3 regions of the Caenispirillum bisanense genome follow, and region 1 is predicted to be linked to each of the others. Evidence: predicted binding sites of a transcription regulator. Region 1 holds the regulator's gene; each other region holds the start of a gene.

Region 1 (10,486 bases):
ATTGACGAGATGTCCCACCAGGACGCCGCCGCGCTGAACAACCTGCCGGTCGGCACCATGAAGTCCCGCCTCTCCCGCGGCCGCGCCAACCTGCGCACCGTTCTCCAGATGGCCGAGGGCGACCTGTAAGTATCCTGAGTGCTCCCTGTTCGAGACCCCCTCCCGGGGGAGGCCACCGTGCCTCCCCCGGCTTTTCTTGTGCCGGGCGCTGGTATCCCGGCACCACCACCTTCTCCCCTGCCGCAGTGTTGCCATTCCCGCTGGTGGCGGCGCGCTTTCAGCGGTAGTCTGGGCCGCAGCCGGCCGGCGCGGGGGCGCGCGGGGCAGCCGAGGGGGATACCTGACCATGATTCATCTGGCGAACATTCTGCTGGTGATGGCCGACACGGAAGCGGCGCGGACGCTGCACGCGGCCCTGGTGGCGGAGTCCTTTGCCGGCCCCCTGGTGACCTCCGGCGCCGAGGCCCTGGCCCAGGCCCGCGCCCTGCGTCCCGACGTGGTGGTGGTGGGCGAGCATCCCGCCGACATGACCTCGCTGGCCTGCGCCCGGACCCTCAAGGATCACCCCGAAACCGCCGACATTCCGGTGTTCCTCGTCGGTGCCGACTGGCCGGCGGAGGCCCTGCCGCTGCTGCAGCGGATCGGCGTTGATGACGTGCTGTCGTGGCCGTCGGAGCGGGCCGTGCTCGGGCCCCGCCTGCGGCCGCTGGTGCGCCTGTCCACCATGCGGGCGGAGCTGGAGCATCGCACCGCCGCCGCCGGCCGCTTCGGGCTCGCGGTGTCGGACCATGTCGATGCGCCGGCGGAACGACCGCAGATCCTGGTGGCCGGCACCGAGGCCGATCAGGCGCAGGTGCGCGCCGCCGCCGTTACGGACGCGGAACTGACCAGCGCCGCCACCCTCTATGAAGCTGACGACCTGATGGCGCGCCGCATCTTCGACTGCCTGGTGATCGGCGTCGACGGCAGCCCCGAGCCGGCGCTGGACATCTGCGCCCAGATCCGCCGCAACCCGCGCCTGTTCAACCTTCCCGTCATCCTGCTGCTGCCGACCGAGACGCCGGCGGACGTGGAGCGGGCCTATCTGCTCGGGGCCAGCCTGGTACTGCCGCGGCAGCCGAGTGCGGCGGCGCTGGAATGGGCGCTCGCCACCCTGGTGCGCCGGCAGCAGCGTCGCTGGGCGCTGCGCCGGGCCTTCGACCGCACCCGCTTGCCGGCGCTGCTGTCGGCCGACCTGCCGGAACTGTACACCCGCGACTTCCTGCTCGCCTACCTCAACGGCCGTATCGAGACCGCGCGCCGCCAGGGCAAGCCGCTGACCGTCATCCACTTCGCCTTCGGCGGCGTCGCCCGCATCGAGGAAGAGTTCGGCTCCGCCGCCGGCAATCACCTGCGCCAGCAACTCGGCCAGTGGATCACCAGCCTGGTGCGGGCGGAGGATCTGGCCGCCCACCTGGGCGGCGCCCGCTTCGCCGTCGCCCTGCCCGACACGCCGCTGGAGGAAGCGCAGATCGTCATGCACCGCATCGCCGGCGTGATCGGCTACACCGACTTCGCCGTTCAGGACGTATACCAGGTGGTGAAGGTCTGGCCCCACGTCGGCGCCGCCGCCTGGAGCGAGGCGGACACCGCCGCGTCCCTGCTGGAGCACGCGGAAGCCGCTGCCGACTAGCTCAAGGACGTCCGCCGAGGCCCCATGCGCATCACCATCGTCTTCGACACCGTCTGCCCGTGGTGCTTCATCGGCAAGCGCCGGCTGGAGCGGGCGCTGCGCAGCCGGCCGGAGGTGCGACCGGAATTCGGCTGGCAGCCGTTCCTGCTCAACCCCGAACTGCCGCCGGAGGGGACGGACCGCTCGCTGTACCTGGAGCGCAAGTTCGGCGGCCGCCAGCGGGTGGACCGCATGTATGACGCCCTGGTCGGGGCCGGGCGCATCGAGGGCATCGACTTCAGCTTCGACCGCATCCGCCGCACCCCCAACAGCCTGAACAGCCATCGCCTGATCCAGATGACCCCGGTGGGCGTGCAGCCGGCGCTGGTGGATGCCCTGTTCGTCGCCTACTTCACCTATGGCCGCGACATCGGCGACCCCTCCGAACTGGCCGCCATCGCCGGCGATCACGGTCTGGACGATGACGAGATCTACCGCCGCCTGATGACGGAATCCGGCGCCAATGCCGTCTACGCCGCCAACGCCCGCAGCCATCGCATGGGCATCAACGGCGTGCCGTGCTTCATCTTCAACGACCGCTTCAGCATGGCCGGCGCGCAGGAACTGGAAGTGCTGATGCGCATGGTCGACCTCGCCGCCGAAACCGACGCTCCGGCGCCGGTGAGCCAGGTTTGACCGCCTGCCGGGGCCGGATTCACCACCAAGACACCAAGACACAAAGGGGGCAGTGGCGCTTTGGCTACTGCCGGGGGCTGCTTGTGGCCGACGGGCGGCGGTTGGCGGCGGTTTCTCTACTAGTAGAAGCGCTTTTCCGACGCGGACGGCGCCGGTTCCGGCCGCCGGGCGCGCGCCGCTAGAGTCCTTTCATTGCTGGCTTAGCTGCCTTATGTTCCTGCGTTTCCCGTGTTTCACGGACCAAAAGCCTAGGACCATTGTCCTCTACCGCTCCGCTGGACATCTACTAGTAGACAAGGCCGTGAAACAGTGTGGAACACGGCAGCTTTCTGCCCTTTTCGGCGAGGGGGCGGCGCATCTTTTGGCGGCGTTGCTTTCCCGCGGGCGCCGACGCATCATCCGGCCACCTGATCCCGCCGCCGGAGCCGATCGTGACCAGCACCGTGGACACCACCCTGCTTGCCGCCCTGCTGGGGTTCGTGGAGGGGCTGACCGAGTTCATTCCCGTCTCCTCCACCGGCCATCTGGTGCTGCTGGTGGACCTGCTGAAGTTCCCCTCGCCGCCCGGCAAGACCTTTGAGGTGGTGATCCAGCTCGGCGCCATCCTGGCCGTCTGCCTGCTGTTCTGGCCGCGCCTGTGGCGGGCGGCGACGGGCATGTTCGTCTGCCCGCGCGAGCGCGCCTTCGTGCGCAACATCACCATCGCCTTCCTGCCGGCCATGGTGATCGGCGCCATCGCCTACCAGGGCATCAAGGCGCTGCTGGGGGCGCCGGTGGTGGTTGCGGTGGCCCTGATCCTGGGCGGTGTCGCCATCCTGCTCATCGAACGGGCGAGGAAAGTGCCGAAAGTCCATGCCGTGGAAGATTTTTCCTGGCGGCTGGCGCTGCGAATCGGGATCTTCCAGTGCCTCGCCATGGTGCCCGGCGTGTCCCGCTCCGGCGCCACCATCATGGGGTCGCTGCTGGTGGGGGTGGAGCGTCGGACGGCGGCGGAGTTCTCCTTCTTCCTCGCCATCCCCACCATGCTGGGGGCGACCGTCTATTCGCTGTACAAGGCCCGCGGCGACCTGGATTTCAGCGACATGAGCCTGATCGCGACGGGCTTCATCACCGCGTTTCTGACGGCGCTGGTGGTGATCAAGGTGGCGCTCGGCTTCATCAGCCGGCACGGCTTCGCGCCCTTCGCGTGGTACCGCATCGCCGTCGGCACCGTCATGCTGGTGCTGCTGCTGGGCGGTAACGCCGCCTGAGCACCGCCCCGACGCCCCGCATTTCTTGACGCGCCGCGCCGGGCTTGCCATCTTCGCCCGAACGAACCGGGACCAAGGCGGGCGACGCATGTACCTGTTGATCGACAACTACGACAGCTTCACCTACAACCTCTGGCACTACCTGGGCGAGCTGGGAGCCGAGGTGGAGGTGCGCCGCAACGACGCCCTGACCGCCGCCGAGGCGCTGGCCATGCAGCCGCAGGGGGTGATCCTGTCGCCCGGCCCGTGCGACCCCGACCGCGCCGGCGTCTGCCTGGGCCTGATCGCCGCCGCCGCCGAGACCCGGGTGCCGCTGTTCGGCGTCTGCCTCGGCCACCAGGCCATCGGCCAGGCCTTCGGCGGCACCGTGGTGCGGGCGCCGCAGCCCATGCACGGCAAGGTCTCCGACATCACCCACACCGCCGCCGGCGTGTTCGCCGGCCTGCCGAGCCCGTTCCGGGCCACCCGCTACCATTCGCTGGTGGTGCGCCGCGACGACCTGCCCGCCTGCCTGACCGTGACCGCCTGGACCGACGACGGCCTCATCATGGGCCTGCAGCATGCCGATCTGCCGATCCACGGTGTGCAGTTCCACCCGGAAAGCATTGAAAGCGAACACGGACACCGCCTGCTGCGCAACTTCCTGGAGGCCGCCGGCGGCACCCCGTCGCGGAAGGCCGCCTGATGTCCAGCGACCTCATGAAGGAGGTGATCGCCACCGTCGCCACCGGCGCCGCCCTGTCGGAGGCCGATGCCGAACGGGCGTTCGAGGTGATCATGTCCGGCGCCGCCACGCCCAGCCAGATCGGCGCCTTCCTCATGGCGCTGCGGGTGCGCGGCGAGACGGTGGAGGAAATCACCGGCGCCGCCCGCATCATGCGCGCCAAGGCCGCCCGCATGGAGGCCCCGGCCGGCGCCCTTGATACCTGCGGCACCGGCGGCGACAGCAGCGGCACCTTCAACATCTCCACCTGCGCCGCCATCGTCATCGCCGCCTGCGGCGTGCCGGTGGCCAAGCACGGCAACCGCGCCGCCAGTTCCAAGTCGGGCTCGGCCGACGTGCTGCAGGCGCTGGGCGTTGACCTGGACGCGCCGCACGAGCGGGTGGAACAGGCCATGCGCGAGGCCGGCATCGGCTTCATGATGGCGCCGCGCCACCATTCCGCCATGCGCCACGTCGGCCCGACGCGCACCGAGCTTGGCACCCGCACCATCTTCAACCTGCTCGGCCCGCTGGCCAATCCGGCGGAGGCGAAACGGCAGGTGCTCGGCGTCTTCGCGCACCGCTGGGTGGAGCCGGTGGCGCAGGTGCTCGGCCGCCTCGGCAGCGAACGGGCCTGGGTGGTGCACGGCTCCGACGGGCTCGACGAACTGACCACCACCGGCGCCTCCTTCGTGGCGGAGCTGAAGGACGGCCGCGTCACCTGCTTCGAGGTGACGCCGGAAGATGCCGGCCTGCGCCGCTGCGCCCCGGAAGACCTGAAGGGCGGCGATGCCGAAACCAACGCCGCCGCCATCCGCGACGTGCTGGCCGGCCGCCCCGGCGCCTACCGCGACATCGTGCTGCTGAACGCCGCTGCCGGGCTGGTGGTGAGCGACCGCGCCGCCGCCCTGCGCGACGGCGTGGCCCAGGCCGCCGCCGCCCTTGACACAGGCAAGGCCGCCGCCACCCTCGACCACATGATCCGCATCACCCGCGGCGAACCCCAGACGGAAACGGAGACCGCCGGTGTCTGACGTGCTGCAGAAGATCCTTGCCACCAAGCGCGAGGAGGTCGCCGCCCGCCGCGCCGCGGCGCCGCTGGCCGCCGTCGAGGCGCGGGCCGCCGAGCAGGCGCCGGCCGGCGCCTTTGCCGCCGCCCTCGACGGCAGCGTCGCCGCCGGCCGCCTCGCCCTCATCTGCGAGATCAAGAAGGCGTCGCCCTCCGCCGGGCTGATCCGGCCGGACTTCGATCCCGCCACCCTTGCCCGCGCCTACGAGGCCGGCGGCGCCTCCTGCCTGTCGGTGCTGACCGACGAGCAGTACTTCCAGGGCGCCGACAGCTTCGTCGCCGCCGCCCGCGATGCCTGCGGCCTGCCGGTGCTGCGCAAGGACTTCCTCATCGACCCCTATCAGGTGGCCGAGGCCCGCGCCATCGGCGCCGACTGCATCCTCATCATCATGGCCGCGCTGTCCGACGCCCAGGCCGCCGAACTGGAGGATGCCGCCGACCGCCACGGCCTCGACGTGCTGATCGAGGTGCATGACGAGGCGGAGATGGAGCGGGCGCTGACGGTGCTGCGCTCGCCGCTGCTAGGGGTCAACAACCGCAACCTCAAGACCCTCACCATCGACCTCGCGGTGACCGAGCGGCTGGCCGCCATGGTGCCCGAGGGCCGCGTGCTGGTGGCCGAGAGCGGCCTCAAGACCAACCGCGACCTCGCCCGCATGGTGGCTGCCGGCGCCCGCCGCTTCCTCATCGGCGAAAGTCTGATGAAGCAGCCGGACGTCGCCGCCGCCACCCGCGCCCTGCTGCAGCCGGTCGAGGCGTGAGCATGGGCGGCTTCACCCACTTCGACGCCGCCGGCAATGCCGTCATGGTCGACGTCTCCGACAAGGCGGAGACGGAGCGCGTGGCGGTCGCCCGCGGCCGCATCGAGATGCAGCCGGAAACCGCCCGGCTGATCGCCGACCACGGCGTCAAGAAGGGCGACGTGCTGGCGGTGGCGCAGCTGGCCGGCATCATGGGCGCCAAGCGCACGCCCGACCTCATCCCCCTCTGCCACCCGCTGGCCCTGACCAAGGTGACCGTCGACCTGGAGCTGGCCGGCGACGGCATCGACATCACCGCCACCTGCAAGCTCAAGGGCCGCACCGGCGTGGAGATGGAGGCGCTGACCGCCGTTTCCGTCGCCGCCCTGACGGTCTACGACATGTGCAAGGCGGTCGATCGCGGCATGCGCATCACCGACATCCGACTCGTCAGCAAGAGCGGCGGCAAATCCGGCGACTGGGCCGCGCCCTGATGGCCCTGCCGCGGCCGCCCGGGCTGCGGAGTCGCGCGGATTTTCAGGTTTTTCACTTGACGGCAGGGGACGAACCAAACTAGAACAACCAAAGATCGTTTCGTCTTTGTTCCCAGTCCCTTTCTGCAGCCGCCTGAGCCGGGAGTCTTGCCTCATGCTGACGAGGAAGCAGTACGAACTCTTGATGTTCATCGAGAAACGGCTGCGCGCCACCGGCGTCTCCCCCAGCTTCGACGAGATGAAGGATGCCCTCGACCTCAAGTCGAAGTCGGGCATCCACCGGCTGATCACCGGGCTTGAGGAACGCGGCTTCATCCGCCGCCTGCCCCACCGCGCCCGGGCGCTGGAAGTGCTGCGCCTGCCGGAGAACATCGGCGGCCCGCGCGCCGGCCTGGACGTCCCCGCCCCGCAGCCAGCGGCGCCGCAGCTGGCCCTGGCGGCGGCGACGGCGGAGGAGCCGCGCGGCTTCCAGCCCAACGTCATCCGCGGCCACTTCGCCCCGCTCCCCGGCACCGCCACCACCACGGCGGAAGCGGTGGATCTGCCGCTCTACGGCAAGATCGCCGCCGGCACGCCCATCGAGGCGCTGCGCGACACCACCACCACCGTGCCGGTGCCCGGCAGCCTGATCACCGGCGGCGAGCATTACGCCCTGACGGTGGAAGGGGACTCCATGATCGAAGCCGGCATCCTGGACGGCGACACGGTCATCATCCGCCGCTGCGAGACCGCCGAGAACGGCGCCATCGTCGTCGCCCTGGTGGACGCCCAGGAAGCGACGCTGAAGCGCCTGCGCCGCAAGGGCTCCTCCATCGCGCTGGAGCCGGCCAACGCCAAGTACGAAACCCGCGTCTTCGGCCCCGACCGGGTGCAGATCCAGGGCCGGCTGGTCGGCCTGCTGCGCCACTACTGAGGCCGCTCGGCACCGCTGTCTCCGGCGGCCTCCGTTCGCAGGCCGTCGCGATAGTGGCGGAAGGGTGACCACGGGCGGCCGCCCATGCTGGCCGCCACCGTCTCCACCCGCGGCTGCGGCCCGAGCCAGATGGCATGGGCGCCCTGGCGCCACAGGGCGCGGCGGTCGATGACCGCCAGGGCGTGGTCGCACCAGCGGGTGACGCTGATGCTGGCGACGATGACGTCGGCGGCCCAGCAATCCTCCGGCAGCGCCGCCGGGTCGCGCACCAGGGCGGTGGCCAGGCCGCGCGCCCGGTAGATGCAGCCGGCGGCATCGCAGGCCAGGTGCGGCGGGCTTTCGAGGGTGAAGGGCACCGCCGGGCCGGTGGCGCCGCCGCTCTTCGGCCACGGCACCGGGTCGAGGGCGCCGAACCGTTCCTGCCACAGGTCGCGGGCAAAGCCGTCGGAGCGGCCGGGGGAGAGGATCAGCCCGCCGCCCGGGCCGCGCACCGCCATCACCGATCCCTCGTCGTTCACCAGGATGTCCGGCCCCGGCCACCACCAGGCGCTGGAGAAGGCCACCGCCGCCGCCACCAGTCCGGCCAGCCGCCACGGTCGCCGCCACAGACACAGCCACAGGCCGCCGAGGGCCACTCCGGCCAGACCCCAGGCGGGCAGCGGCGGCACCTGCCGGGTGGCGCCGGGCCAGGCGGCCACCGTCTCCGCCACCCAGGAAACCGCCGCCAGCCCCTGCCCCATCGCCCACAGCGGCACTCCCTCCAGCCCCAGCGGCATGGCGAGCAGGCCGACGATCCCCGCCGGCATGACCACCGCGCTCACCACCGGCATGGCGGCCAGATTGGCGGCCAGGGAATGCACCGCGACGGTGTTGAAGTGATAGGCGGCAAACGGCGCCGTCGCCAGCGAGGCGAGAACCGTCGAAGCCATCAGCCCGTCGACGTAGACCGCCGCCGTGCGCAGCCAGCGCCGCCCTGCCCGGCCGCGACTGCGCCACGCCGACAGGCGCGGCGCCAGCAGCTCGTACCCGGCCACCAGCGCCGTGACGGCGGCGAAGGACATCTGGAAGCTCGGCCCGACCAGCACCTCCGGCTGGGTCAGCAGCACGGCCAGGGCCGCCCACGCCAGGGTGCGCAGCGAGATGGCAGTGCGGTCCACCAGCACCGCCGTCAGCACGATGGCGGTCATGATGAAGGCGCGCTGGCTCGGCACCGCCGCGCCGGACAGCACCACATAGAACGCCGCCGCCAGCAGCGCGCCGGCCGCGGTCAGCTTCTTCACGTCCCAGCGCAGCGCCACTGCCGGTACCATGGCCAGCAGCGCCCGCACGCCGACGAACACCAGCCCGGCCGCCAGGGTCATGTGCAGGCCGGAGATGGACAGCAGGTGCGCCAGACCGGAGTCGCGGTAGGCCTGCAGGGTCGCCTCGGGGATGGCGGCGCGGGCGCCGGTGACCAGGGCGGCGGCGATGTCTCCCTCCGGGCCGGGAATGGCGGCCCCCAGCCGCGCCGCCACCGCCGCCCGCAGGCGCTGCACCGCCGCCGCCACGTCGCCGCCTTCGGCCGGGGCCAGAATCTCCGCCGGTGCGACCGTGTACCCCACCGCCCCCAGCCGGTCGAACCACGCCTGCCGCGGGAAGTTGAAGCCGCCCGGCGCGCTGGGGGCCGGCGGCGGCATCAGCACCGCCCGCAGCCGCACCGTTTCGCCCGCCTCCGGCACCGGCCCGGCGCCGCGCAGGGTCACCCGCACCGTGGCCGGCAGCCGCGCCGGCGACAGACGCTCCACCGACACCGGCGCGACCGTCAGCCGCAGGCCGTTGCCCTTGTCCTCCACCAGCCGCACGGTGCCAGTCACCGCGACCGGCCCCAGCTGCTGCGACAGCACCGGCGCCGCCACCAGATGGCTGCGCAGTTGTGCCGCCGCGAATCCCCCCGTCACCGCCACCAGGCCGAGCAGCAGCGCCACCGCCGCGGGTGCCCGGCGCCATGCTGCGGCGACGGCGGCCAGTGTTAAGATCAGTGCCGCAAATCCCACCCATGCGGGTGGCTCATGAAAGAGGGCGAAATAACCCCCCACGCCGCTTCCGAAGGCCACCGGCAGCCACAGCACCCAGCGCTCGCGATCGGCCGCCAGATCGTTCAGCGGAGATGGCAAAAAGGCACGCCAAGGCGTTGCCAGATCGCGGATTTTCCGTTTATCTGGAAGGGCTGAGGCGGCCCCGTCCGGCCGCAGCGGAAGATACTCCGTCGCCTCCACCAGATTCCTCATGCTGCAAGCGCGCACGGAGTATGATACAAGGACGCGCGCCTGACAGAAACCGTCCGCTTCCCCCGGCGGTGCGGGTCGGATCCGCCAACTCTAAAGAATAGGCCAGAAGCGAGTTCATGACGGTCGTAACGCGATTCGCCCCGTCCCCCACGGGGTACCTGCACATCGGCGGCGCGCGCACCGCGCTGTTCAACTGGCTGTATGCCCGCCACACCGGCGGCAAGTTCCTGCTGCGCATCGAAGACACCGACCGCGCCCGCTCCACCGACGATGCCACCGCCAAGATCTTCCAGGGCCTGGAGTGGCTGGGGCTGGATTGGGACGAGGAGCCGGTGCACCAGTTCGCCCGCGCGCCCCGCCATGCCGAAGTCGCCCGCCAGCTGCTGGCCGAGGGCAAGGCCTACTACTGCTATGCCTCGCCGGAGGAACTGGACGAGATGCGCGCCGCGCAGCGCGCCGCCGGTCAGCCGATCCGCTATGACGGCCGCTGGCGCGACCGCGACCCGGCCGAGGCGCCGGCCGGCGTGCCGGGCGTCATCCGCCTGAAGATGCCGCAGGACGGGTCCACCGTCATCCCCGACATGGTGCAGGGCGAGGTTCACGTCGCCAACAGCCAGCTGGACGACATGGTGCTGCTGCGTGCCGACGGCACGCCCACCTACATGCTGTCGGTGGTGGTCGACGACCACGACATGGGCATCAC
Region 2 (10,486 bases), on a different contig from region 1:
TGGTTCGCAAGTGGGATCCCTGTTGTGACCCGCCGGCATTGATCCCGCCGGCCGGCGGGGTACCCTTATGGCGTATTACCCGCTTGTTTTATCGAGACATTATGGCGGGTATTTGGCCGCCCCTGTCAATCGGCAAAAGCCGGTCCGGCAGGGGCGGCCGGTACGCATCCTCCCGTGTCGACGCGCCCTACTTGGTGCGCCAGCCGAGCAGGCCGGCGCGGTCGTAGAGCCACGGGTACTGCGCCACCATCTTGCGCGCCTGGGTGGCCCGGTAGGCCAGCAGGCCGATGGCGATCAGGATGGCGGTGTCGATGATGAAGCCCGTGACCGACAGCAGGTCGCCGCCGAACAGGGCATACTGGAAGAACCGTTCCGCCACGCCGAGCAGGATGGTGTAGGGCACCACCTGCCACTGCGGCCGCCAGGTGGCGGCGATGGCGTTGCCGGTCATGTAGGCCAGCCAGCCGCCGACCACGCAGGTGAACAGCAGGAAGGCCAGCGGGTCCGATCCGAGGATGCTTTCCATCAGTGCCCCCCTTCCAGATAGGCGGCGCGGATTTCCGGGTTGGCGAGCAGCTCGCGCCCGGAGCCCGACATGGTGATGCGGCCGTTGACCATGACATAGGCGCGGTGGGCCAGCTTGAGCGCGTGGAACGCGTTCTGCTCCACCAGGAACACCGTCATGCCCTGGGTCTGGTTGATCTCCTTGATGGCCTCGAAGATCTGCTTCACCACCAGCGGCGCGATGCCGAGCGACGGCTCATCCAGCAGCAGCAGCTTCGGCCGGCTCATCAGCGCCCGGCCGATGGCGAGCATCTGCTGCTCGCCGCCCGACAGGGTGCCGCCGCGCTGGCCCTTGCGTTCCTCCAGGCGGGGGAACAGGTCGTAGACCCGGCGCAGATCCTTCTCGAAATGGGCCGGATCGGCGCGCAGGGCGCCCATCTGGAGGTTTTCGTAGACGGTCATGCGCGGGAAGATCCGCCGCCCTTCCGGCGACTGGGCGATGCCCAGTTCCACCAGCTTGTGGGTGGGGATGCGGGTGATGTCCTGCCCCTGGAAGATCACCTGCCCCTTGCTCGCCTGCGGGCTGCCGCAGACGGTCATCAGCAGGGTGGTCTTGCCGGCGCCGTTGGAGCCGATGAGGGTGACGATCTCGCCCTCGTTGACCTCCACATCCACGCCCTTCAGGGCATGGATCTGGCCGTAGTAGGTGTGTACGCCTGATACGCTGAGCATCTCAGCCCTGCCCTCCCCGCTCGTCATGACCCGTGCCGTGTGCCGGCATCTGGAGGTCGGCGGCGACCTCCTTGGGCAGGTCGTCCTCTTCGTCCTCGCCGAGATAGGCGCGGATCACCGCCGGGTCATTCCTGACCTCCACCGGCGAGCCGTCGGCGATCTTGCGGCCGTGGTCGAGCACCACGACGTGGTCGGAGATCTGCATGACCACGCTCATGTCGTGCTCGATGAGCAGGATGCCGATGCCCTCGGAATCCCGGATGCCGAGCAGAAGGTCGTTCAGCTCCAGCGATTCCTTGGGGTTGAGGCCGGCGGCCGGCTCGTCCAGGCACAGCAGGACGGGGCGGGTGCACATGGCGCGGCAGATTTCCAGACGGCGCTGGTCGCCGTAGGGCAGGCTGCCGGCTTCCCAGTCGGCGCGCTCGTACAGGCTGACCTTGTTCAGCCAGTACTTGGCAAGCTCCAGGGCCTCCTTCTCCGCCTGCCGGTAGGACGGCAGGTTGAGAAGGCCGCCGATGGTCCACATGGACGCCTTCATCAGGCGGTTGTGCTGGGCCACCATCAGGTTTTCCAGCACCGACATCTGCGGGAACAGACGGATGTTCTGGAAGGTACGGGCCACATCCGCCTTCTGCGTGATGCGGAACCCGTCCATGCGCTCCAGCAGGAAGTCGCCCTTCTCGGGGTGGTTCAGCTTCAGCCGGCCGACGGTCGGCTTGTAGAACCCGGTCAGGCAGTTGAACACCGTGGTCTTGCCGGCGCCGTTGGGGCCGATGAGGGCCGTGATCTCCCGCTGGTAGGCCTGGAACGACAGGTCGTCGATGGCCACCAGACCGCCGAACCGCATGGTGAGATGCTCGACGTCGAGCAGAATGGTCTTGTCGCTCATGATTGGCGCGCCCCTCACTTCGCCTGGACCGAGGCGGCGGCAAGCTCCGCCTCCTGCGCCTTCACCGCCTGGGCCTCGATGCCCGTCCGCGGCACGTAGCCGGGCGGGTGGAGGCGGACGGTGGGGTCGCGATGCGACAGCAGGCCGCGCGGACGCCACACCATGATCAGCACCATGGCAAGGCCGAACAGCAGCATGCGGTATTCCGCGAACCCGCGCAGCCATTCCGGCACGATCACCAGGACGAAGGCGGCGATGACGACGCCCATCTGGCTGCCCATGCCGCCCAGCACCACGATGGCGAGGATGATGGCGGACTCGATGAAGGTGAAGCTTTCCGGGCTGATGAAGCCCTGGCGGGTGGCGAAGAAGGCGCCCGCGAAACCGCCGAACATGGCGCCGATGGCGAAGGCCGACAGCTTGGTGTTGGTCGGGTTCATGCCGAGCGAGCGGCAGGCGATTTCATCCTCGCGCAGGGCTTCCCAGCCGCGGCCGACGGGCAGCTTGCGCACCCGCTGGGTAAAGGCGTTGGTGATCAGCGCCAGGATGAGGATGAGGAAATACAGGAAGACGATGCGGTGCATGCTCGAAAAATCGAGCCCGAACAGCTGGTGGAAGGACGTGACGTCCTCCGCCGGCGAGCGCTCGAACGGGAAGCCGAAGAAGCTCGGCCGTTCGATGCTGCCGATGCCGTCAGGACCGCGCGTCACCGGGTACCAGTTGATGAGGATGACGCGGATGATCTCGCCGAAGCCGAGCGTCACGATGGCCAGGTAGTCGCCGCGCAGGCGCAGCACCGGGAAGCCGAGGATGACGCCGAAGCTGGCGGCGAAGATGCCGGCCAGCGGCAGGCAGACCCAGAACGACAGGCCGAAGTGGGTCGACAGCAGGGCGTAGGAATAGGCCCCCACCGCATAGAACGCCACATAGCCGAGGTCGAGCAGGCCGGCCAGACCGACCACGATGTTGAGGCCCCAGCCGAGCATCACGTAGATCAGCAGCGTCGTGGCGATGTCGATCACGTAACGGTCGGCAAAGGGCAGGAACGGCAACGCGAAGGCGAAGATGACGCCGGCAAGGCCGATCCACACGTTAAGGCGGTGGAACTTCTCGCCGGCTGCCTTCAGGCGCGAGGAGGTGCGGGCGGCGGCGCCGCTCTTGGTGCGGATCTGGCCGCGCCAGCGTAGCACGGTCAGCACCATGCGGCCGAGGAACACCAGGCCGACGGCCCAGAAGAACAGTTCCCAGCGGGTCAGCAGGACCAGGTTCGGCCCGTCGTTGTTGGCCTGCAGGCCGAGGAAAGGCAGCGCCAGAATGGCGGCGACGCCGGCGGTTATGGCCGATTCCTTCAGTGCCGCGACCACGTCATACGGGCCTACGGACTTGGCGGCGGCCGCCGCCGAGGGGGAGGCAATGTCGCTCGCCATGGATCAGACCTTCTCGATCTCGGGTTTGCCGAGCAGGCCCGTGGGACGGAATATCAGCACCAGAACCAGGATGCCGAAGGTCGCCACGTCCTTGTACTCGATGGTGAAGTAGGCCGACCAGAAGGCCTCGATGAGACCGATCAGAAGGCCGCCCAGCATGGCGCCCGGCAGGGAGCCGATGCCGCCCAGCACCGCCGCCGTGAACGCCTTCATGCCGGCCAGGAAGCCGATGTAGAAGTCGATCACGCCGTACTGCAGGGTCACCATCAGGCCGGCCACCGCGGCCAGCACGGCACCCATGACGAAGGTGAGCGAGATGGTCCGGTCGACGTTGACGCCGATCAGGCCCGCCATCTTGCGGTCCTGCTCGCAGGCGCGCTGCTGCCGACCCATGGAGGTCTGCGTAATGACGTAGGTGAAGGCGACCATCAGGCCGATGGTCAGCACCCAGATGAACATCTGCAGGAACGACAGCTGCACCGTGAAGCCGTCCGGCCCCGTGTAGAGGGTGAAACCGCCCGAGATGATGGGCTGCAGCGGCTTGACGCGCGCGCCCTGGGTGATCTGGATGTAGTTCTGCAGCGCGATCGACATGCCGATCGCGGAAATCAGCGGCGCCAGGCGGAACGATCCGCGCAGCGGCCGATAGGCGATGCGCTCCACGGTCCAGCCGTAGGCCGCCGTGAACACCATGCCGACCACCAGCATGACAAGAAGCGCGAAGGGCACGCTGTCGATGCCGACGGTGCCGAGCACCAGGAAGGTGATGACCGACAGGAACGCGCCGATCATGTAGATCTCGCCGTGCGCGAAGTTGATCATGCCGATGATGCCATAGACCATGGTGTAGCCAATGGCGATCAGGCCATAGATCGACCCCAGCGTAACGCCGTTGATGAGCTGTTGGAGGAAGTAGGCCACCCTGCTGTTCCCCATGTTTAAATTTTTTTCAAGTCCCAGTTGCACGGTGGGACTAGCAAGGTCGGAAGCGTAATGGACCCAAACGGCCTGTCAAGAAGCTGCACCAACGCCCGTCATGAAATTTCCTTCTTGGATCATGACCTTTGAAAGGGTGTTTCGCGGAACAGACGTTTCGGCGAAACGGCATTGCGCGGACCATTTGTTGCACCGGCGAAGCAGCGATCCGGCCTGCTCGTCTGCGCGTAATGGCATCTGGTCAGCGGGCGCGAGTTGATCTATCTGTTCCGGGTTGGTTCCGAACCTGCAACCGGACCGACCCGCCTGCGCTCTCGCTTTTCCCGGAGTCTCCATGTCGCAGCAGTTCATCCGCGTCAGCGGCGCCCGCGAGCACAACCTGAAAAACATCGACGTCGCCCTGCCCCGCGACAAACTGGTGGTGATCACGGGCCTGTCGGGCTCCGGCAAGTCGTCGCTCGCCTTCGACACCATCTACGCCGAGGGACAGCGCCGCTATGTGGAGAGCCTGTCGGCCTATGCCCGCCAGTTCCTCGAACTGATGCAGAAGCCGGACGTCGAATCCATCGAAGGTCTGTCGCCCGCCATCTCCATCGAGCAGAAGACCACCTCGCGCAACCCGCGCTCCACGGTCGGGACGGTGACGGAGATCTACGACTACATGCGCCTTCTGTGGGCGCGCGTGGGCGTGCCGCACAGCCCGGCCACCGGCCTGCCTATCGAGAGCCAGACGGTCAGCCAGATGGTAGACCGCATCATGGAAATGGGCGACGGCACCCGCCTCTACCTGCTGGCCCCCATCGTGCGCGGCCGCAAGGGCGAGTACCGCAAGGAACTGCGCGAGCTGCAGGCCAAGGGCTTCCAGCGCGTCAAGGTCGACGGCGAGCTGTACGAGATCGACGAGGTGCCCGCCCTCAACAAGAAGGTGAAGCACGACATCGAGGTGGTGGTCGACCGCGTGGTGGTGAAGGAAGGGATCGAGAGCCGGCTGGCCGAATCCCTGGAAACCGCCCTCGACCTCACCGACGGCCTCGCCTTCGCCGAGGATGCCGGCAGCGGCGAGCGCACCACCTTCTCGGCCAAGTTCGCCTGCCCGGTCTCCGGCTTCACCATCGACGAGATCGAGCCGCGGCTGTTCTCCTTCAACAACCCCTTCGGCGCCTGCCCCACCTGCGATGGCCTGGGCGTGAAGATGTACTTCGACCCCATGCTGGTGGTGCCGGACGAGCGCCGGACCCTGCGCCAGGGCGCCGTGGCGCCGTGGGCCAGCACCGGCCAGGTGTCGCCCTACTACCAGCAGGCGCTGGAAAGCGTCGCCGCCCACTTCGGCTGCGACATGGACACGCCGTGGAAGGATCTGCCGGCGGACTTGCAGCGGGTGATCCTCGACGGCTCCGGCAGCACGCCGATCCGCATGAGCTACCGCGATGGCAACCGCGCCTTCACCACCGAGCGGCCGTTCGAGGGCGTCATCCCCAACGTCACCCGCCGCTACCGCGAGACCGAGTCGCAACATGTGCGCGACGAGTTCGACAAGTACCGCGCCTCCGCCCCCTGCGAGGCCTGCAACGGCAAGCGCCTGAAGCCCGAGGCGCTGGCGGTGAGGATCGCCGGCAAGGACATCTCCGAAGTCACCGACCTGTCCATCTCCGACGCCGGGGCGTGGTTCAGCGGCCTGGAAGCGCAGCTGAAGCTCAAGGACCGCGAGATCGCCAGCCGCATCCTGCGCGAGATCAACGAACGGCTGATGTTCCTCAACAACGTCGGGCTGGAATACCTGACCCTGTCGCGCACCTCCGGCACCCTGTCGGGCGGCGAGAGCCAGCGCATCCGGCTGGCATCGCAGATCGGCTCGGGCCTCACCGGTGTGCTCTATGTGCTCGACGAGCCCTCCATCGGCCTGCACCAGCGCGACAACGACCGCCTGCTGGCGACGCTGAAGCGGCTGCGCGACATCGGCAACACCGTGATCGTGGTGGAGCACGACGAGGACGCCATCCGCTGCGCCGACTATCTGGTCGACATGGGCCCCGGCGCCGGCCGCCACGGCGGCACGGTGGTGGCCGAGGGCACGCCCGACGAGGTGATGGCCAACGAGGCCTCGCTGACCGGCCAGTACCTCACCGGCCGCAAGTTCGTGCCGGTGCCGGCGGAACGGCGCAAGGGCAACGGCAAGGTGCTGAGCGTCGTCGGGGCGCGGGCCAACAACCTGCAGAACGTCACCGTCGACTTCCCGCTCGGCACCTTCACCTGCGTCACTGGCGTGTCGGGCGGCGGCAAGTCGTCGCTGGTGATCGAGACGCTGTACAAGGCGCTCGCCCGCACCCTGCACGGCGCCCGCGAGCACCCGGCCCCGCACGACCGCATCGACGGGCTGGTGCATATCGACAAGATCGTCGACATCGACCAGAGCCCCATCGGCCGCACGCCGCGCTCCAACCCCGCCACCTATTGCGGCGCCTTCACGCCCATCCGCGACTGGTTCGCCGGCCTGCCGGAGGCGCAGGCCCGCGGTTACAAGCCGGGTCGGTTCAGCTTCAACGTCAAGGGCGGCCGCTGCGAGGCGTGCCAGGGCGACGGCCTCATCAAGATCGAGATGCACTTCCTGCCCGACGTCTACGTCACCTGCGACGTCTGCAAGGGCAAGCGCTACAACCGCGAGACGCTGGACGTCACCTTCAAGGGCAAGTCCATCGCCGATGTGCTTGATATGACGGTGGAAGAGGCCGCCGACTTCTTCAAGGCGGTGCCCGCCATCCGCGACAAGATGGAGCTGCTGAAGCAGGTGGGCCTCGGCTACATCCACCTCGGCCAGCAGGCCACCACCCTTTCGGGCGGCGAGGCGCAGCGCGTGAAGCTGGCCAAGGAACTGTCCCGCCGCGCCACCGGCCGCACCCTCTACATCCTCGACGAGCCGACCACCGGCCTGCACTTCGAGGACGTCCGCAAGCTGATGGAGGTGCTGCACCAGCTGGTGGAGACGGGCAACACGGTGGTGGTGATCGAGCACAACCTGGAGGTCATCAAGACCGCCGACTGGATCATCGACATCGGCCCCGAAGGCGGATCGGGCGGCGGCCGCGTGGTGGCCGCCGGCACGCCGGAGCACATCGTGACGGCGGACGACAGCTACACCGGCCGCTACCTCAAGCCCTACCTGACCAACACCGCCACCCGGCTGCGGGCGTGACGGGGGAGTCCCCGGGCACAACCGCCTCCGCCTTCCTCTAACCGCTTGGTGTCTTTGTGCCTGTGTGTTTCCCCTCGCAAGCCAGAGGATGAGGCACGCCCAGGCCCCGCCGCCTCCTGGTCCAGCAACCAGGACTTGCGGCGGAGGCCGCCGGCGTGGTCTGCCTTGGCGGCAGCGATTGTTTAACCACCAAGACACAAAGACACCAAGGCGGCGTGCGGGCTGAGGCGATCTGTCTCAAGTGGCCGGCTTCAGGATGTATAGCGGCCGCAGGCCGCAGGATTATCAAACACCGACGTCTTCGCCCTGCTCCGCTCTCCCTGGTGTCTTTGTGTCTTGGTGGTTCCCCTCGCAAGCCAGAGGATGAGGCACGCCCAGCCCCACCGTCTCGTGGCCCAGCAAACCAGGCCTTGCGGCGGAGGCCGCCGGCGTAGCCTGCCGTGGCGGCGGCGATTGTTTAGCCACCAAGGCACAAAGACACCAAGGCGGCGTGCAGGCTGAGGCGATCTGCTTCAAAAGGCCGACTTCAGGATGTATAGCGGCCGTAGGCCGCAGGATTATCAAGCACCGGCCTACTCGCCCTGCTCCGCCCTCCTTGGTGTCTTTGTGTCTTGGTGGTTCCACCCCGCGGCCGAAATGATGCACCACGGCGACCATCCTGCACCGCCCTCTTGGTGTACTTGGTGCCTTGGTGGCTAAACAACCGCCTCCCGCTGACCCGCCGCCTCATGGTCCAGCAGCCAGGCCTTGCGGTGGAGGCCGCCGGCGTAGCCGGTGAGGGCGCCGCGGCCGCCGATCAGGCGGTGGCAGGGGATGACGAGGCTGATCGGGTTGGCGCCGTTGGCGCTGCCCACCGCCCGCGCGGCCGACGACGGCAGGCCGAGCCGGGCCGCCATCGCGCCGTAGCTCAGGCGCTCGCCGGGGCGGAGGGTGCGCAGGGCGTCCCAGACGCGGGTCTGAAAGGGCGTGCCGCGGGCCGCCTTCGGCACCGCCGCCAGCGCGTCCGGATCATCGCCGAAGTAGGCCGCGAGCGGTGCGGCGACCCAGGCGGGCACTGGCGTCTCCGGGCCATCGCACCCGGCCCGCCGCAGCAGGGCGGCCAGGCGGGGGCCGCTGTCGGTGAAGTCGAGCACCACCAGCGCCCCGTCGCGCCACCCGGCCGTCATGGCGCCGAGCGGCGTCGACAGCTGGCCCCAGGCGGCGGCGCTGGCGGTCAGGGCGTGTGGCTCCGGCTGCGCAGCAGGAACTCGCGTCCCACCTTCACCCGTGGCTGGCCGTCGTATTCCACGATGTCGGCGGTGGCGTAGGTCTCGCCCCACTCGGCGGGCAGGTAGCTGCCGGTGCCGATGACGTCGATGGGCGCATTGGCGAGCGCCATCACCTGGCACTTGGCCGGCGAGAACCCCGACGAGGCGACGATCTTCACCTGCCGGAAGCCGGCGGCGTTCAGCTGTTCCCGCGTGTACCAGATGGCGGCGGCGGACACGCCGGTGCCGATCAGGTGGCGCAGTTCCGTCTCGGTGCGATAGCCGCGGATGGCCTTCGGCGCATTGCGCTCCAGCACCTCATAGCTCGCCTGGGTGTCGAGCCCTTCGACATAGCGGCCGCCGTGGGTATCCAGGCGCACGCCGATGCGCCCCTGCTCCGCCAGTTCGGGGAAGCGGCGGCAGACGGCGAGGCTGTCGGTGATTTCCTGCCCGAAGTAGTCGACCAGCACGATGAGCATCTGGTCGGGGAAGGTCTCGTGGAACATCTCGGCGGCGCGCACGGTGGAGCCGGCATAGCCGATGAGGGCGTGCGGCATGGTGCCGCGGCCCTCGGTCTCGCCGAAGAAGTGCGCCGTGGCATCGGTGGCGTTGCCGACGAAGCCCACCGCCCCCACCCGCCGCCGGGCTGCCGCGCTGCCGACCGAGGCGGCATAGGCCATCAGCTCGGCCATCTCGGTGCCGGCGCAGTGGCGGGCATCCATGGCGAGGAAGGCGACGTGCGGCAGTTCCTCGCACATGGCATGGGCGTTGTAGGCGGCGACGCAGGCCGCCCCCAGCTTCTGCAGGAACAGGGTTTCCAGGTCCACCAGCGCCGCGAAGGAGCCGCGGATGTAGGCCATCGGCTCGCCGGCGCCGACCCAGTCGCCCTCGCGGTAGCGTTCCTCGATCTCCACCGTCTGGCCGCGTTCGCGGCAGATGTGGCGGAGCCATTCGCAGGCCAGGCGGCCGGCATAGAGCACCGGCCGGCGCATGAAGACGGCGTAGACCACCTGGGCATCGCCGAACTTCAGCACCACGTCGCGGGTACGGCGGAAATACTTGTCGGTCCAGTCGGGCAGTTCGTCCAGGCTGGGCCACAGGATCACCGGGTCGGGTTTGCTCCCGTCCATTCCTTCCTCCGGAAACCGGCGGCGGTGGCCTGGCCGGATCGAGTTACTGCGCTGCGGTTGCCGCGCTGACCTGCTGGGACCGCTCTTCCTTCAACGCTTCAGAGATCAGGAAGGCAAGCTCCAGCGACTGGCTGGCATTGAGACGCGGATCACACAGCGTATCGTAGCGGTCGGCAAGGCCCGCTTCGGTGATGGCTTGGGCGCCACCGATACATTCGGTGACGTCGCGGCCGGTCATTTCGAAGTGGACGCCGCCGGCGTGGGTGCCTTCCATGCGGTGGACGGCGAAGAAGCCGCGCACCTCTTCCAGCACGCTGTCGAAGGAGCGGGTCTTGAAGCCGCTGCTGGCCTTGATGGTGTTGCCGTGCATGGGATCGCAGGCCCACACCACCTTGCGGCCCTCGTTCTTGATGCGGCGCACCAGGGCGGGC
Region 3 (10,486 bases), on a different contig from region 1:
GGCGAGGTGGCATTCCCCCTTGGGCGCCCGCCGCTTGCCCAGGGTCAGCAGGCGGGTCAGACGGGAATAGGCGGCGACGTCGGTGGGGTAGCACAGCAGGCTGGCGCCGTCGGTGAGGTCGAGGCGCGCCCCCACCACCAGCCGCAGGCCCAGCTGCCTGGCCGCGCCATGCGCCCGCACCACCCCGGACAGGGTGTTGCGGTCGGTGATGGCGAGGGCGGCCAGCCCCAGCGCCTTGGCGGCCACCACCATGTCGCGGGGGTCGGAGGCGCCGCGCAGGAAGCTGTAGTTGCTGGTGACCTGAAGCTCGGCATAGGGCAGGGGGGCGGTCATGGGAACACCCCGTGCAGATACCAGCGCGGCGGCGGGTCGGCGCCATAGAGGCCCTCGCGGAACAGCCAGAAGCGGCGGCCGCTGTCGTCCTCCACCACGTAGTAGTCCCGTTCCGGCGCCGTGCGCCGCCACCATTCGTCGGCGATGCGTTCGGCGGCGTCGGCGCGCACCACCCGGTGGGTGCGGTTGCGCCAGCGGAACATGACCGGGGGCGAGTCGGGAACCGGCGCCATGGCCTCCACCGGCTCCGGCCTGCTGAACAGCCGCACCGGCCGGCGGCGCTGCGGCCACGCCAGGGCGGGCATCGGCGCCGCCGGCGGCAGCGGCACGACGGCCCGTTCCGGCACATGGCTCTGCTGCGGCGCCAGCCGCATGATGCGGTCGAAGCCCAGGCGGTTGCCCAGGCTGTCGAGCAGCCGGGCGAAGTCGTCGGAGCGGGCGGTGCCGGCGCCCAGGCCCGTCTGCTCGGGCGGCAGCGGCGCCACCTCCAGGGCGGCCAGGCGCATCGCCTCGATGCCGAAGCCGGGGTCGAGGGCGGGCAGGTCTTCCGCCAGCAGGCGGAGCAGGTGGGCGGGGGCGCGCACCGGCCGGCTGGTGCCGATGGCGATGGCGCGCCAGGTGGCATCGACGCGGAAGGCCGTGACCTCCAGCCGGCGCAGGCCGAGGCCGTCGGCCTCCAGCTGCCCGCTCAGGCGCTCCAGCAGGCGGCGCACCGCCTCGGCGATGTCCTCGGGGCGGGCAATGGGTTCGGCGAAGGCGGCGTGGACGCCATGGTCGGGCGGCGGCCGGCGGGGCGAGATGGGTTCGGTCTCGTGGCCCAGCGCCTGATCAAGCCGCTGCGCCACGCCGCGTCCGAAGCGGGCGGCCAGCCCGGCGCGGGGAACGCCGTAGAGATCGCCGACGCAGCGCAGCCCGAGGCCGTGCAGGGTGGCGACGGTCGCCGGCTCCAGGCGCAGGGCGGCCATGGGCAGGGGCGCCAGGGCGTCGCGCTGGCCCCGCGGCGGCAGGCAGGGGGAGCCGCTGCCGCCGGGCGCCCAGGCCCAGGCGGCGCCGGGGGTATCGGCCACGGCGGCGCGGGCGGAGAGGCCGCCGCGACGCAGGCGTCCGCCCAGGTGCCGCAGCAGCGCTTCCTCGCCGCCGAACAGATGGGCGCAGCCACTGACGTCCAGCCACAGGCCGAAGCCGTGGGGCCAGGGATCGGCCGCCGCCCAGGGGGTGTAGCGGCTGCACCAGTCGGCCAGCCGGTCGAGCAGCGCCCGGTCGGCAGCCTCGTCGTCGGCGGCGAGGGCGAGGCCCGGCCGCACCGCCAGGGCGTCGGCGACGCTCATGCCCGGCCTGATGCCGGCGCGGCGAGCGGCTTCGCTCACCGCCGCGATGCGACGGACGGGGCCGGCGGTGGCGGTGGCGAAGGGCTGGTCAGCCGGCGGCGCGGAGCCGGCCCGGCGCAATCGCTCGATCGGCAGCAGGGGCAGCCAGACGGAGACCACGCGCTTGTTCATCCCACTCCACCTCCCAGGCGGCAACCCTCCCCTGGTCATCGACGCCGCGCCCCCGGCAGCGCAGCAGTTCCACATGCCAGCACCAGCGGCCCACCCCCAGGGCGGGATCGCCGCGGCTGGGGCTGCTTTCCACCCCCCAGCGGGTCACCGCCGTTCCCCCGCTCGGGCCGTGGTTGAGCAGCACGGCCGGCACGCCCGAGGCCCTGGCCGCCAGTTGCAGCCGCCGCGCGGCGGTGAGGTCCACGTCCCGCACCTCCGCCAGCACCCCGGCCAGGGCGCGACAGCGTAAACCTTCCTCCAGCACCCACAGGCACTGGGCGGCGCGGTGGGGCTGCACCATCACCAGCCGCTCCGGGCTGAGGCCGAGGGCGGCGAGGCCGGGGGCATAGGGCATGTCGCCACGGCTGATCCACAGCGCCGGCTTGCCCGCCCCGGCGGCCAGCCGGCCCAGCAGCACGGCGGAAAAGGCGGTGGCGGCCCCGTCGGCGGGACCGGAGCCGGGGCCGGAACCGGAGCCGGCCACCGTGACCTCGTGCAGGCAGCCGAGCGCCAGCCCGCCCCATGGCAGGGCGGCATCCAGCTCCGGCAGGCCGAGCGCCACGGCGCCGGGCACGGCGTCGGCACCCACCCCTTCCAGGGCGACGATACGGGCGCGCAGGCGAGAGAGTTCGGCAGGGGAAGACACCGGCAGCTCCATCTTTGTTCTGCAAATGTTCGCAGAACGGCGGGGCCGGAGTCAAGCCTCCGTCGGGGCGGCCGAGGGGCGGGTTGAGAGGCGGGAGAGAGTCGGGGAGGGGCGGCGGGCGCCCCTCCGCCGCCGTTTACAGGGCGTCGGCGGTCACCGTGATGCGGGCCAGGGCCTCGCGCATGGGGGCGGGCAGGGGCACCGGGCGGCGGCTTTCGCGGTCGACGTAGACGTGGATGAAGTGCCCCGCCGCCGCCGGCGTCGGGTCGTCGCCGCGGAACAGGCCGACTTCATACCGCACGCTGCTGTTGCCGAGCTTCGCCACCCGCAGCCCGGCTTCCACCCGGTCAGGGAAGGTGATGGGAGCGAAGTAGTTGCAGCTGGTCTCGATGACCAGGCCGATGACCGGGCTGGTCTCGATCTCCAGCACCCCGGCGTCGATCAGGTAGCGGTTCACCACCGTGTCGAAGTAGCTGTAATAGACCACGTTGTTGACGTGCCCGTAGACGTCGTTGTCCATCCAGCGCGTCGGAATGGTGAGGAAATGCGGGTAGGCCGAGCGGTCTTCGGTCTTGCGGCTCATGGCGGGCTTCCTTCCGGGCGGTCAGAGAATGGAACGATAGATGTCCAGGGCGGCATCGTAGGTCATGGCGCGCGGATTGTTGACCAGAAGACGCTCGATCTTCATGGCGTCGGTGGCCAGCAGGGGCAGGGCGTCCTCGCCGATGCCCACCTCGCGCAGGGTCTGGGCGAAGGGCATGCGGCGGACCATGGCGGTCATCGCCGCGATGAAGGCGTCGCAGGCGGCGCCGCTGCCGCCGCTGCCGGCCTGCTGCGGGCAGACCACCGCCGCCAGCTCGGCATAGAGCGCCTCCGCCTCCGGCCGGTTGTAGGCCAGCACCGGCGCCAGCACCAGGGCGTTGCTGAGGCCGTGCGGCACGTGGAAATGGCCGCCCAGGGGATAGGCGAGCGCATGCACCGCCGCCACCGGCGCATTGGCGAAGGCCATGCCGGCAAGGCAGGAGCCGAGCAGCATGGCCGACCGCGCCTCGATGTCGCCGCCGTCGGCGATCACCCGGTCGATGTTGGCGGCCAGCAGGGCCAGCCCCTTCAGCGCCAGGGCGTCGGAGATGGGGTTCTTCTTGTGGCGGCTGGTATAGGCCTCAATGGCGTGGACCATGGCGTCGATGCCGGTCGCCGCCGTCACCGCCGGCGGCAGGCCGAGGGTCAGGCCGGCGTCCAGCAGGGCGATGTCGGGGTAGAGCAGCGGGCTGACGACGCCCTTCTTCTCCTGCGTCGGCGTGGTGACGATGGAGATGGGCGTCACCTCCGACCCGGTGCCGGCGGTGGTCGGCACCTGGATCAGCGGCAGGCGCGGCCCCCTGGCGAGGCCGATGCCGTAGATGTCGGCTAGCCGCTGGTCGGTGCCGCACAGCAGGGCGACCAGCTTCGCCGTATCCATGGAACTGCCGCCGCCGAGGCCGACGACGGCATCAATGGCCTCGCCCCGCGCCATGGCGACGGCGGCCTCGACGGAGGCTTCCGGCGGGTCGGCCTCCACCTCGCTGAACCGGACGCAGGCAAGGCCGGCCTCGGCCAGGGAGGCTTCCGCCCCCGCCAGCAGCCCGGCCTTCACCAGCCCCGGATCGGTGACCAGCAGCACCCGGCGGGCGCCCAGCTCGGCGCACAGGCGGCCGAGGTGACGGATGCCGCCGGTTTCGCACAGCAGGCGCGGGGTGGTTTCAAAGGTGAGGGTGGTCATGGTGGGGAGTCCTCCGCTCAGGCGACTTCAAACAGCCCGGCCGCGCCCATGCCGCCGCCGACGCACATGGTGACGACGACGTGTGTCACGCCCCGCCGCCGGCCCTCGATCAGCGCGTGGCCGACCATGCGGGCGCCCGACATGCCGTAGGGATGGCCGATGGCGATGGCGCCGCCGTTGACGTTCAGCCGCTCGTCGGGGATGCCCAGGCGGTCGCGGCAGGGGATGACCTGGGCGGCGAAGGCCTCGTTCAGTTCCCACAGGCCGATGTCGTCCACCCGCAGGCCGTGGGCGGCCAGCAGCTTGGGCACGGCGGCGACCGGGCCGATGCCCATTTCGTCGGGATCGCAGCCGGCCACCGCCATGCCGCGATAGACGCCGAGCGGCGCCAGGCCGCGCCGTTCCGCCTCCCGCCGCTCCATCACCACGCAGGCCGAGGCGCCGTCGGACAGCTGCGAGGCATTGCCGGCGGTGACGAAGGCGCCCTCCGCCACCTGCTGGCCGTCGCGGAACACCGGCGCCAGCTTCGCGAGGCTGTCCAGGGTGGTGCCGGGGCGGTTGCCTTCGTCCCGGGTCAGGGTGACCTCGCGGCGGGTGACTGCGCCGGTTTCGCGGTCGACCACCGCCATGGTGGCGGTCAGCGGCACGATCTCGGCATCGAAGCGGCCGGCGGCCTGGGCCTCGGCGGTGCGGGCCTGGGACTGCACGGCGTAGGCGTCCTGCGCCTCGCGGCTGACGCCGTAGCGGCGGGAGACGATCTCCGCCGTTTCCACCATGGAGATGAAGATGTCCGGCCGGTGCTGCACCAGCCACGGGTCGCGCCAGCGGTGGGTGTTCATGCGCTCCGTCTGCACCAGCGACACCGACTCGAGGCCGCCGCCGACCACCACCGTCATGCCGTCGGCGATGATCTGGCGGGCGGCGATGGCGATGGCCATGAGGCCGGAGGCGCACTGGCGGTCGACGCTCATGGCGGCGACGGAGGTCGGCAGGCCGGCGCGCAGGGCGCTCTGGCGGGCGATGTTCATGTGGGTGGTGCCCTGCTGCAGGGCGGCCCCCAGGATGACGTCGTCCACCTCGGCAGGGGCGACCTGCGCCCGCTCCAGGGCGTGGCGGATGGCGTGGCCGCCGAGCGCCGGCGCCTCCAGGTCGTTGAAGGCGCCGCGATAGGCCTTGCCGATGGGCGTGCGGGCGGTGGCGACGATGACGGCTTCTCTCACGGCCGTGCCTCCCCGCCGGTCACTGCGCCGCGCGGCGGGCGGCGCCGGCGCGGGAGAGGATGCGTTCCACATGCTCCGGCCCCGACCCGAACTCGGTCGGCGCGGCCATGTCGGCGATGCGGTCGAAGGCGGCGGCGACCGCTTCCGGCGTGCGCTCGCCTTCGGGCAGGAACACGCCCTCGGACTCGACGATGGCGAGGCGGGCATAGGTGCCGGCGCCGGCCAGGATGACGGTGCGGCTGGGGGCGTCCTCCGACACCAGGAACAGGGCGGCGGGGGTGGCGTATTCGGGCTTCAGGGCCGCCAGCGCCTCGGCGTCGAACAGGTCCTGGGTCATGCGGGTGGCGGCCGTGGGCGCCAGGGCGTTGACGTGGATGCCGTACTTCGCCCCTTCCAGGTGCAGCACGTTCATCAGCCCGACCTGACCGGCCTTGGCGGCGCCGTAGTTGGACTGGCCGAAGTTGCCGTAGACGCCGGAGGTGGAGGTGGTCATCAGGATGCGGCCGTACTGCTGCTCCCGCATGATCGCCCATACCGCCTTGGTGCAGGTGGCGGCGCCCATCAGGTGGACGTCGACGACGGCGCGGAAGTCCTCCAGCGACATCTTCACGAAGGTCTTGTCGCGCAGGATGCCGGCGTTGTTGATGAGGATGTCGATGCGGCCCCACGACTCCATGACGCGGGCGACGGTGGCATCCACGGCGGCGGCGTCGGTGACGTCCAGGCGGGCGGCCATGGCCTCGCCGCCGGCGGCGGTGATTTCCTCGGCCACCGCGTCGGCGCCCGCCATGTCGGCGATGACCACGCGGGCGCCGCGGGCGGCCAGGGCCAGGGCGTGGCTGCGGCCAAGGCCGGTGCCGGCGCCGGTGACGATGGCGACGCGGCCGTCGAATCTCAGGGACATGCGGAAACTCCTTACTTGAGCACGGTCAGGATCAGCCAGTCGGCGGCCAGGGCGGGGCGGGCGAGGCCTTCCGCTTCGACGCTGACGGCATAGGTGGCGAGGTGCTGGTTGCGCCCCTTGTCCACCAGGTCGGTCAGGGTGAAGCGCCCGCGCACCCGGCTGCCCACCGGCACCGGGGTCAGGAAGCGGATGCGGTCGAAGCCGTAGTTGATGCTGACGGCGGCGCCCTCGATACCCGGCAGTATGTCGAGGCTCATGGCGGTCAGCATGGACAGGGTGAGGAAGCCGTGGGCGATGGTGCCGCCGAAGGGGCTGTCGGCGGCGGCGCGGGCCGGATCGACGTGGATAAACTGGTGGTCCTCGGTCAGGTCGGCGAAGGCATTCACCGTCGGCTGATCGAGCAGGAACCAGCGGGACACGCCGATCTCGGCGCCCTTGCGGCGGGCCAGGTCGGCAATGGTGATGGCAGGCGGCATCCGTCTCTCTCTCCCGGACTTGAGCGGTGGCGGCCAGGGCGGTTGAGCTTGCCAAGGCGCCGAAGAACATACTAAGTAGTATGTCACGCCGTCACGACTTGTCCAGGGGCCTGTGGCCGGGGCAGGGCGGCGCCGGAGCGTGGCGGCTGGGAATGGGCTGGCGCGCGATGTAATGGTATGTGTGCCCACCGCGGTGGGGCGGGTGGCCCGGCGGCAACGGCGGGGCACACCGCCGGCAGGCAGCGTGGGATCTGGAACGGGACGGACAAGATGGTGAAAACGACGCTCCGCGAAGCGCCGCGCAGCGACAAGAGCGGCAATGCGGAGCTTCTGCAGGCGGCCGCCGAATGCTTCATGGAGCAGGGCTTCCACGCCACCAGCATCGACGACGTGGCGCGGCGCCTGGGGGCGACCAAGGGGCGGGTGTATCACTACTACCGCTCCAAGACCGACCTGTTCTTCGACGTCCACCGCGAGGGCATGCGCCGCAATTTCGACGCGGTGCGGCCGGTGGCGCGCGGGCCGGAGCCGGGCGCGGCGCGGCTGCGCGCCATGTTCCTGCGCCATGCCCTGGCGATGATGGAGAACCTGCCGTTCGAGACGGTGGTGGTGCAGGGCGTCCACATGCACCGCATGGCGGCCACCACCCCGGCCCAGCGCCGGGTGCTGGACGAGCTGATGACCATCCGCAACGACTTCGAGGCGCTGTTCAAGTCGGTGGCCTACGAGGGGGTGGAGGACGGCTCCATCCGCACCAACGACGTGTCGGTCGCCATCAAGGCGGCGCTCGGGGCGCTGAACTGGATCTGCATCTGGTACCGCCCGCGCAGCGGCGAAACCCACGACGACCGCCTGATCCTGGCGGAAAAGATCGTCGACACCATCATGAACGGGCTGGCGGCGGGGTAACCCCGACACAGCGGGCAGAGCCGGCGGCGGAGCGATCCGCCGCCGGTTGTCTTCTCGTGGTCAGGACAGTTTTTCGCGGGCGAGGCGCACGCCGGCCGCCTCGCGGTCCCAGGTGTCGGGGGTGAGGCCCTGGGTGCGCAGGACGTGCTTCTGCAGCTTGCCGCTGGCGGTTTTCGGCAGGTCGTCCACCACCCGCACGTAGCGCGGCACCATGAAGTGGGGCAGGCGCGGCGCCAGGAAGGCGATCAGGTCCGCCGGGTCGAGCGTCTCGCCCTCCACCGGCGTCACCACCGCCAGCACGTCGTCCTCGGTAACCGCGCTCGGCACCGCCAGGGCCATGGCTTCGCGCACCTTTGGGTGGGCGCAGATCTCCGTCTCCAGCTCGAAGGACGAGATGTTCTCGCCGCGCCGGCGGATCACGTCCTTCATGCGGTCGACGAAGAAGAACCGCCCCTGGTCGTCCTTGCGGAAGGCGTCGCCGGTGTGGAACCAGCCGTTGCGCATGGCTTTCAGCGTCGCCTCCGGCTGCTTGTAGTAGCCGCTGCATAGCGCCCACGGCCGCGACGAGCGGATGATCAGCTCGCCCACCTGGCCGGTCGGCACCTCCTGGTCGTTGGCGTCGACCACCCGCAGCTCGAAGCATGGGCGCGGCGTGCCGGCGAGGCCCGCTTCGCTGATGCCGGGGCCGGCGGTGAGGGGGCTTGCGATCTCCGTCATGTTGTAGACGGTGTGGAGGTCGACGCCGAATCGTTGGTGGAAGGCGGGGGCATCCTCGCCGAAGGGCACGATGAAGGCCTTCTTCAGCGGGTGGTCGCGGTCCTGGTCGGTGGGCGGCGCCTTCAGCAGGAAGTTGGCCATGACGCCCAACAGCAGCACCACCGTCGACCCGGTATCCCGGATCGCCGGCCAGAAATCGGCGGTGCGGAATTCGGGCACCATCGCCATGGTGCCGCCATGGGCCAGCACGGCGTAGACATAGAGCGTGCTGCCGCAATGGAAGATGGGGCCGCAGATCATGCAGCAGTCGTCTTCCGTCACCGCCGCCATGGCGTCCGGCCCCATGGTGTAGAGCTGGACGTAGGACGACACCACCCCCTTGGCCGGGCCGGTGGTGCCGGAGGTGTACATGATCGCCTGCACGTCCCACGGCTGGATCGGCCGCTCCAGCGCCAGGTCGTCGGCGGTGGCCGCCACGTCCGTCAGCGGCGCGATGCTGACGCCGGCGAGGGCAGGGGCGGCAGGGGAGTCGGCCGAGTCGCCGACGGTCAGGATGGTCGTCACCTTGCCCGGCGACAGGTCGGCCAGCCGCGGCAGCAGGGCGCGGTGGGCGATCAGGGTGGCGGCGTCGGCATCATCCAGGATGTGTTCCAGCGGCCGGCCGCGCGCCCCGGTGTTGATCGGCACGTAGACGGCGCCCAGCAGGTTGATGGCGAACCACGCCGTCAGCAGGTCCGGCCCGTTGCCCATCCAGCACAGCACATGGTCGCCCTGGCGCACCCCGGCGCGGCGCAGGGCGGCGGCGCGGTCGCGCACGCGGGCGAGGGTGTGGGCATAGGTCCAGGTCTCGCCTTTCCAGAACCGCACGAACTCGCGGTCGGGGAAGCACCGGGCCTGCTTTCCCAGCAGATCGCGCAGCACACAGTCCTCCGGCGGAGGGATTCGCGAGGGGTCGTCGGCGGTCATCGTGGTCGGCCTCCCTGGGTTCCGGCGCCGTGGCGCCATACCGCTGAGTCTTGTGGCTTAGTCTTCCGGCGCGACACGGGCGGGGTTCGCGGGCGGCGCCCCAGGTGTTTCAATGGGCTTCGCTGCGTCCTCTGCCGCCACGGCCGGCATGGAACTATTGCAACATACTCCGTAGTATGTCAAAAGGGTTCTAAGAGCCAACGACGCTGCCGGGGAGAACGTCTGATGGGAGTGGTGACGGTGGAGCGGGACGGCGCGGTGGCCGTGGTGCGCTATGACCGCGGCGGTGCCGCCAATGCCCTGAGCGCCGCCGCCATGGCCGAGCTGACCGCCGTGGCCCATGATCTGCGCGCCGACCGCGATCTTGCCGCCGTGGTGCTGACCGGCACCGCCCGCGTCTTCTGCGCCGGCATCGACCTTTCCGACCCCGCCCTGTGGGGCGCGCCCGATGAAACCCTGTCGCCGGCCCCGCTGGCCGCCGCCGAACAGGGCAAGGCGCTGTGCGAGGCCTGGGCGGCGCTGCCGCAACTGACCATCGCCGCCGTCGAAGGGGCCGCCATCGGCGGCGGCGCGGTGCTGGCGCAGGCGCTCGACTGGCGGGTGATGGCCCGCAGCGCCCGCATGCGGCTGCCGGAGGCCCGCCTCGGCTTCAACCTCGCCTGGGGCACCCTGCCGCGTCTGGTGGCGCTGGTCGGGCCGGCGCGGGCCAAGCGGGCGCTGTTCACCGACCTGCAGATCGACGCCGCCACCGCCGAGGCCTGGGGCCTTGCCGATGCGGTGGTCGAGGATGGCGCCGCCGTGGCCGAAGCCCTGCGCCTCGCGACCGAGGCGGCGGCGGTGCCGGCGCCGGTGCTGCGCATGACCAAGCGCGCCATCGCCGCCCAGGTGGAGGCGCCGCACCTCGCCCACGCCGACGCCGACCAGTTCCTTCTCAGCATCTGGATGGCCCAGCGCCACAAGACCGCCACCGCCTGACACCCACCGCCAACAAGAGGCGCCTGAAGGCGTCCGGCCC

What was found. The regulator LexA, encoded in region 1, represses DNA repair genes until DNA is damaged. The targets are predictions, from matches to a motif close to ATGTTCTANTTTGGTTC.
Region 2: uvrA (excinuclease ABC subunit UvrA) is a predicted target of LexA. The motif match lies at 4,753-4,769, and genes of this name have one in related genera.
Region 3: ABD056_RS03020 (ImuA family protein) is a predicted target of LexA. The motif match lies at 2,532-2,548, and genes of this name have one in related genera.

Annotation. Positions count from the first base shown of each region.
Region 1 covers NZ_BAAAEP010000002.1:55,306-65,791, reverse strand. The annotation lists gene ABD056_RS01925 (sigma-70 family RNA polymerase sigma factor) at 1-129, shown strand, start outside; gene ABD056_RS01920 (diguanylate cyclase domain-containing protein) at 347-1,672, shown strand; gene ABD056_RS01915 (DsbA family oxidoreductase) at 1,697-2,347, shown strand; gene ABD056_RS01910 (undecaprenyl-diphosphate phosphatase) at 2,779-3,597, shown strand; gene ABD056_RS01905 (anthranilate synthase component II) at 3,686-4,282, shown strand; gene trpD (anthranilate phosphoribosyltransferase) at 4,282-5,334, shown strand; gene trpC (indole-3-glycerol phosphate synthase TrpC) at 5,327-6,130, shown strand; gene moaC (cyclic pyranopterin monophosphate synthase MoaC) at 6,133-6,603, shown strand; gene lexA (transcriptional repressor LexA) at 6,758-7,516, shown strand; gene ABD056_RS01880 (ComEC/Rec2 family competence protein) at 7,510-9,549, opposite strand; gene gltX (glutamate--tRNA ligase) at 9,900-10,486, shown strand, end outside.
Region 2 covers NZ_BAAAEP010000001.1:172,846-183,331, reverse strand. The annotation lists gene ABD056_RS00860 (DUF6867 family protein) at 188-526, opposite strand; gene ABD056_RS00855 (ABC transporter ATP-binding protein) at 526-1,236, opposite strand; gene ABD056_RS00850 (ABC transporter ATP-binding protein) at 1,238-2,125, opposite strand; gene livM (high-affinity branched-chain amino acid ABC transporter permease LivM) at 2,140-3,552, opposite strand; gene ABD056_RS00840 (ABC transporter permease subunit) at 3,556-4,473, opposite strand; gene uvrA (excinuclease ABC subunit UvrA) at 4,823-7,678, shown strand; gene ABD056_RS00830 (methylated-DNA--[protein]-cysteine S-methyltransferase) at 8,374-8,844, opposite strand; gene ABD056_RS00825 (nicotinate phosphoribosyltransferase) at 8,892-10,055, opposite strand; gene ABD056_RS00820 (class II 3-deoxy-7-phosphoheptulonate synthase) at 10,099-10,486, opposite strand, start outside.
Region 3 covers NZ_BAAAEP010000003.1:44,529-55,014, forward strand. The annotation lists gene ABD056_RS03010 (error-prone DNA polymerase) at 1-333, opposite strand, end outside; gene ABD056_RS03015 (Y-family DNA polymerase) at 330-1,832, opposite strand; gene ABD056_RS03020 (ImuA family protein) at 1,750-2,529, opposite strand; gene ABD056_RS03025 (acyl-CoA thioesterase) at 2,654-3,100, opposite strand; gene ABD056_RS03030 (iron-containing alcohol dehydrogenase) at 3,122-4,279, opposite strand; gene ABD056_RS03035 (acetyl-CoA C-acyltransferase) at 4,297-5,499, opposite strand; gene ABD056_RS03040 (SDR family NAD(P)-dependent oxidoreductase) at 5,519-6,403, opposite strand; gene ABD056_RS03045 (MaoC family dehydratase) at 6,415-6,879, opposite strand; gene ABD056_RS03050 (TetR/AcrR family transcriptional regulator) at 7,150-7,788, shown strand; gene ABD056_RS03055 (AMP-binding protein) at 7,849-9,471, opposite strand; gene ABD056_RS03060 (enoyl-CoA hydratase/isomerase family protein) at 9,697-10,446, shown strand.